Regions from separate parts of the Bradyrhizobium sp. IC4059 genome, predicted to be linked through region 2. Evidence: riboswitches for the same ligand, from Rfam matches in the RefSeq annotation. Region 2 holds a riboswitch; the other holds the start of a gene.

Region 1 (3,413 bases), on a different contig from region 2:
CCCAATCTTGGCCTTCGCTCTTCTCGAAGGTGATGACCCCGTTGTGTGTAAAATAACGTGGTCCTTGGATATCGCAATTCACCAAGAGCAGAATGCGCCATAGATCGCCTTTCTCGTTCGGCTTGTCATTCTGCTTGGGTAAGTAGTCGACCCCAACAGGTTCAATGATAGTGCATCGGCCCTGCCGCAGAAGATCGCCGAGCCGGCCTTGCGGCGTAGTCACAAAGTTGAAGTTACTTGGATCATGCAGAAAGCTAAGATTTGCGTCCCTTTCACCATCTGCGACTTCTTTGGCGATCAACGAGAGCGCTAGGGCACGCCAGCCCAATTCCATCGGCTTCGCATAGGTTGACGCAAGCTCAATCGTACCGTCGAGCGCGACTTTCCAGGTGATAGCGTACTGTTCGTCTGATTTGTTGTCTCGGTGCCTGGTCCACGAAACGAAAACATGGTCGTTTTCGCCAAGTTCAGCGACCCCCCACATCTGAGGGACGAACTGTGCCACCTTCGAGACATTGGAGATGATTTGTTCTATCGTCTCACCATCTTGCGCTCGCCACGTTGACTTGAGTCTTTCGACAAGTGGGTTGTCGCTGGCGCGAATAGTGTTACTCATGGCAGCCGGCCAGGCTAGGCAGATTAGAAGTCCGCCCAGGCGAAGCCATAGCGCGGGTCTTCCCGACATTCTCTTCATAACCCTCGGCCTATCACGTTTCATCCGTACATCTTTCAAGGCGGGCAACCTTGAACCTGCTATGAGCGAGCGCAAGAAGTTTACGGAGACGCGACGGGGCACCCGCGGCTGTCCCGCGCGGGCAGGCGCTCCCCTCTATGTCACGCGCCGCTAACTTCCATAGCCAGCGACAGCGTCAATTGGCTGAGCTGGACATCCCCAGCAGAAGAGACTGGGCATGTCGAGGGGCTTGCATTCTTCGTGCCAGGCAGCAGGCGGAGATTTGCACGGGTTTTATGTCCCTATTGTCGACTTTCCGACCTGCGCACGTTTCGATGTTTCCATTCAGTGTATCGGCCGTAGTTTGTGCATCCTTGTCCCGCACAGATAGTTTGCGGAAGAGGTGAACGCCTCGATGCCAAGTGCCTGATGAGATTCGACGGTGTGTTTGCCGTCATTGAACCGGGTGGTTCGCTAAAGTTGCCGTCGGCGTTCGGCCTACATGATGGCTGGCGATACGAGCCGAGAAGTCTGGCTGGCACGAAAATCAACCTGCTCGCCGCGTATGTTGCTAGATTGCGCCTCCTGCCTTGACGTGTTCAATGGGGATCCTCTAGTCGAGAAAATAGCTGGCCAGCGAATGTGCTGGGCGAACCGCTGGAAATCGGAAGCCGCATCGAATGCATTCTGCTCGAAACGGCGGTAGTCGCCGCTACGCGGGCTGGTTTTGTCCCTTTCATTGATGGGGCGGGCGGCGTCGCCTCAAGGCAGCTCCGAGTCGCACTCCGACATCCGACAAGGACATCTCTGATTGCGATAGCTCTGTTTAGAGAATCATAGAGATGGACGGTCATTCGCCTAGTAGATGTCGCACATTAGCGTGGCACATAATCTGAGAGGTTGACGGAAGAGTCCTCCTGCCGATAATCCAAGCTCGTCGAGGTTCTCCGAATCCCACTTGATCCGGAGCTAAGAGGGAAGCCGGTCCAAATGCCGGCGCTGCCCCCGCAACTGTGAGCGGCGAGCTACTGTCCAACGATGTCACTGAAGCCCGCACGGCTTTGGGAAGGCCGGACAGCAGCGATGAGCCAGCGAGCCAGGAGACCTGCCCCGACGATAGATTGGTCCACGGGCGGGGTGTCTCGGTGGTGCGCCAAGCAGCCGTCGCGCGCGCGACTTCCTCTGCCTGCGTCCGCCATGGCCTCTGTCCCCAACAGGGGTTAACACTATGTCTCTTCTCTCTCTTCCGGTTGCTACGCTCGGTACGCCACGCATCGGTCCAAGGCGTGAGCTCAAATTCGCTCTTGAAAGCTACTGGGCCGGAAAGATCAGCGAACAGCAATTGCTCGAGGACGCATCCGGCCTGCGCGCAGCGAACTGGGCTCGTCAGAAGTCTCTCGGCGTCACGGTCATTCCGTCGAATGACTTCTCGCTGTATGATCAGGTGCTCGATACAAGTGTCATGGTTGGCGCTATCCCGGAGATCTACGCCTCGAAAGGAGAATCCGTTTCCCTCAAGACGTACTTCGCCATGGCTCGCGGATCACAATGCGACGATCAGGATGCGAGTTGCGGTCTGGGCCCGCGGGGGTCTGGCGCACCCGCGCAGGAAATGACTAAGTGGTTTGATACCAACTACCACTACATGGTTCCCGAGTTTTACAAGGGACAGGGGTTCAGACTTTGCTCTCGCAAACCAATTGAAGAGTATGTGGAAGCAAAGGCTCTAGGCTTTCAAACCCGCCCTGTCATGATCGGGCCCGTCACATTCCTAAAGCTCGGTAAGAGTGCCGATAGCGCGTTCCAGCCCCTCTCCCTACTGGATGATTTGATACCGGTCTATATCGACGTTCTGCATGAATTGGCCGAACGAGGGGCAAGTTGGGTTCAGTTTGACGAGCCCTGCCTGGTCCTTGATCTGGACGAAGCGGTGCGAAAATCATTGCTACATGCCTATAACCGGTTCGCAAAGGAGGGACCGGCTATCAAGATCATGGTTGCCAGCTATTTCGGCGAGCTAGGCGACAATCTGGATACCGCATTGAGCCTCCCGGTTTCCGGTCTGCACTTTGATCTAGTTCGAGCGCCAGAGTTGTTGGATAAGATCGTCGCTGTCGGCCGAAGTGATCTCGTCATGTCGCTCGGGGTCATCGACGGCCGGAATGTATGGCGGTCGAACTTGTCGTCCCTTCGTCAGCGGCTGGAGCCCGCGATTGCGAAGCTCGGCAAGCACCGTGTACAGCTCGCTCCATCCTGCTCGCTGCTTCACGTGCCGGTCGATGTTGAACTCGAGACCGGGCTCACGTCCGACGTCAAGAGCTGGCTTGCTTTCTCTGTTCAGAAGATGCGTGAGCTTGCGATCCTGGCGCGAGCACTCGCTGGCGACCAAAATGTTGGGCTCGCTCTTGCCGATTCGGAATGCGCTGCGACTGCCCGCCGGACTTCGCCGAAGATCCATGATGCCAATGTCGCTACCCGGATGAGGGCGATCGACCAGACGATGCGCAGGCGCGCAAGCCCATTTGCCCGTCGTTCCGAGATCCAAAGGGCGCGCTTTGGACTACCAGCTTTTCCCACCACGACAATCGGATCGTTTCCGCAGACCAGAGAGGTTCGAAATGCTCGTGCGGCGCATGCGCTAGGCGCGATGAGCGACGAACAATACGACAGGTTCATCAAGGAGGAGATAGCCCGCGCCGTACATTGGCAGGAGGACATCGGTCTTGACGTCCTCGTGCAC
Region 2 (3,413 bases):
TGCTTGACACCGGTCTCATAGGTGCGCGCGGTGGTCAGATCGAGCGGCTGGGTGGGCGAGAGCAGGAAGATGTTGTTGGCTGCGACGTCGGCGCCGGTGGCGTATTGGCTGAAGAAGGTGAGGCCGGGAACGGCCTCCCAGGTGTAGCCGATGCGGCCCGTCACCGGCGCCCAGTCTTTCCTGAATGGAAAGCCCGTCTTCACGATCCCGTTCTTGTCGGTCGAATTGCGGTCGAGCCCGATGTGCTCGACACGAAGACCGCCGATCAGCGCGAAGCTGCGCGTCAGCTTGAGCCTGTCCTCGAATGACAGCGCCTCGTTGTCGATGCGCGCGGTCTGCTGCTGTGTCGTGAGCAAGCCGTAGAAACCGCGGTTGGGGTCGACCAGCGAAACGGAATCGCCGGGAAAGTTTGCCGCACCGGGCCTGACGAAATCGAGATAGCTCGACGACAGCGTCGTCACGAGCCGATTGTCGAAGCCCGCAATATTTGTATCCCAGATCAGGTCTGTGATGTTGCCGACCAGCCGCTGGCTGTGGGCGACATAGAAACGCTCGCGATCGACCAGGTTCGTGGTGGAATTGAACGCCTCGATCTCGTTGTTGAACCAGGTTCGTTCCGCGCCATAGCCATAGGCCTGACTTTTCAACGTGAGGTCAGGCGCGAGCTTCAGCTCGAAGCCGCCACGCAGCCACACTTCCTGCGCCACGTTGCGGTTGTCGAGAACGTTGTAATTGGTGTTGAAGGTGCGGTCGTCGATGGTGACGGCACCGAGATTCGTTCCGTTGTAATTCGAGACGTAATTGCCGGAGACGATCCCCGTCGTCGCGTGCGAGCCGCTGAAGGCGACCGGCACCAGCGGCGCGCCCCAATAGGCCTTCGAGCGGTCTTCACGATATTCGACCGCACCCCAGATCCTGAGGCTGTCGGAAACACGGTAGTTGAGCTGGCCGGACGTGCCGAACGTCTTGACGTTGGTGTCATCGGCAAAGCCATTGAGGGCGGAACGGCTGATGTCGAAGCGATAGTCCAGGCCTTGCACATTGGTGCTGCCGCCGGAGCCGTAATGGGCACGGAACGAGTTCAGCGAGTCCCAGGAGAAATCGGCTTCGTTGCTGACAGCTCCGGTGTGCGGCTGCTTGGTGACGAAGTTGATCGCACCGCCCGCGGCGCCCTCGCCCGAAATCAGCGAGGCCGGGCCCTTGAGGAATTCCACAGCCTCCAGATTGGCGGTATCCACGATCCGCGAGGTCATGTTCTGCGGACCGATCTTGATGCCGTTGTAGAGCGTGTTGATCTGGCTGTTGGTGAAGCCGCGCATGGAGAAGGCCGAAGGTTCGGCCGGGTTGTCGCCGGAGGTGACGCCGACGGCGCCCTGCGCCACCTCGGACACGGTGCGATAGCCCTGCTCGCGCATGGTTTCGGCGGAGATCACCTCCACCGTTGCGGGCGTTTGCCGCACGGTCAGCCCGAGTCGCGAGGCGCTTTCGGCAACTGCATTGGTGTTGAGGGGCGTTTGCGCCGTCGCAGCCGGCACGACGGGCTTTGGCGCTGCGGGTGCAGCCGCCGGTCTGCGCGCTGCCGCGCGACGCGGGCCTTGCGCTGCTCCTGCCGGTTCGGCCGGCCTGCGCGCTTGGGCGGGCGACACCTCGACCGGTGGCAGGGACTCTCGGACCTGCTGCGCCAGAGCGGCAGGCAGATCAAGAACGGCAAAGGTCGTGAACGCGGCGGAAGCCAGCAGGACGCTACCCGGTGGTGCGATACGGATGGAAGACACGGCAAAAACCTCGGTATGACGTCAGTGGCACGTCACAGCGAACGAGGTCCCATCTCTGGCCTTGCGGCCGTCCGATGAAGCCGAATGTCTGTACTCCCCGACCGACATCTTCGCGTGTGACCACGGCTGACGGCAGGTCTCCTGGCTCGCGGGTCGATCACCGCTTCGTCGCCTTCCCGGGACCGAGGACCCAGTGGCTTGTGACGAAGGATTATCCGCTCACAGTTGCGGGGGCAGCCACGGCATTGGGGGCAAGACCCCGCACCGCATTCCCTTTTCATTCCCTCTCGGGAAAACCGTCGCGAGCATCTAGGATTACCATCAAGACAGAGTCAATGTGCCAGTTGCGGCGTTGTGGCCACATTGGCCAACTTCCTTGGAGATGAGCATGGAAGGCGAGACCTTCCTTTGGCTGATACGGCATGCGCCCGTCCGCGGCATCGCGGGGACGATCCATGCCGCCGATGCGGCGGCCGATCTCGGCGATCACACGGCGTTGGCGGCTCTGCGGACGCGCTTGCCGCCGGATGCCGCCGGCTATGCCAGTCCGTCGCGCCGCACGGTCGAGACGGCGCGTGCGCTGGGGCTCGAGCCGGAGCTGGTGAGCGAATTCCGCGAGCAGGATTTCGGCGACTGGACCGGCCACCGCCACGACGAGCTCGCCGCGACCGGTGGCGAGGCTTATGCGCAATTCTGGCGCGATCCCGCGCGCGGACGGCCGCCGAACGGCGAGAGCTTTGCGGATCAGGTCGCGCGCGTTCGGCAAGGCCTGTCGCAGATTGGCGCAGGCTCCGCAGCGCTGATCGTGCATTCCGGCACCATCCGCGCAGCGCTCTGCATCGCGCTCGATCTCACACCGGAAGCCGCGCTGCGTTTCGTGATCGATCCGCTGTCGCTGACCCGGATCGACCGCCTCGCGAGCGGCTGGCGCGTCGTGTCGGTCAACCAGAGCGTGGCTTGAGCCGCGTCAAGAAGACCGATCCGGCACATTGGCCTGCGCGAACGTCGCCATGCCGTTGTGGAGGCTGCATGCGAGGCGCACCAGCGGCAGCGCGATGGCGGCGCCCGATCCCTCGCCGAGCCTGAGATCGAGGCTGATCAGCGGCTGCACGTTCAGCGCGCGCAGCACCAGCCGATGTCCCTGCTCTGCCGATTGATGCGAGGGCAGCAGGAACGGCTGGCAGGAGGGATTGAGGCGCGTTGCCGCCAAGGCCGCCACCGACACGATGAAGCCGTCGATCAGCACGGGGATGCGGCGCTGCGCGGCCGCAATGATCGCGCCCGAGATCGCAGCGATCTCGAGACCGCCGACCGCGCACAGGATCTTTTCCGGCGAAGCGCCCGCGATGCCGTGTTGCGCGATCGCCGCGTCGATCACACGCGCCTTGTGCGCGCGGCCGGCTGCATCGACGCCGGTGCCGCTGCCCGCGATCTCCTCGGCGCTCACGCCGAGCAGGCTCGCGGCGATCGCCGCCGATGCCGTGGTGTTGCCGATGCCCATCTCGCCGAAGATCAGGAGATCGGGCTGGTCGTTCGCCGCGCGCGCGACCGCGCGCTGGCCGGCCTCGAAGGCGAACGCCAGCTCCGCGGGCGTGAGCGCAGCCTCGACGCTGAAATCGCGCGTGCCGCAGCGCGGCT

The links. A riboswitch is a leader RNA that binds a small molecule or an ion and turns the genes downstream of it on or off. The one in region 2 is predicted to bind cobalamin.
Region 1: it holds a riboswitch for cobalamin, as region 2 does, so the genes downstream of both, metE (5-methyltetrahydropteroyltriglutamate--homocysteine S-methyltransferase) here and I6F12_RS05565 (TonB-dependent receptor) in region 2, are expected to answer to the same signal.

What each region holds. Positions count from the first base shown of each region.
Region 1 is NZ_JADYVH010000003.1:224,145-227,557, forward strand. Features, by position in the region: gene I6F12_RS11345 (nodulate formation efficiency C protein) at 1-616, opposite strand, end outside; cobalamin riboswitch at 1,597-1,801, shown strand; gene metE (5-methyltetrahydropteroyltriglutamate--homocysteine S-methyltransferase) at 1,902-3,413, shown strand, end outside.
Region 2 is NZ_JADYVH010000001.1:1,205,029-1,208,441, reverse strand. Features, by position in the region: gene I6F12_RS05565 (TonB-dependent receptor) at 1-1,775, opposite strand, end outside; cobalamin riboswitch at 1,889-2,091, opposite strand; gene I6F12_RS05560 (histidine phosphatase family protein) at 2,164-2,736, shown strand; gene cobT (nicotinate-nucleotide--dimethylbenzimidazole phosphoribosyltransferase) at 2,743-3,413, opposite strand, start outside.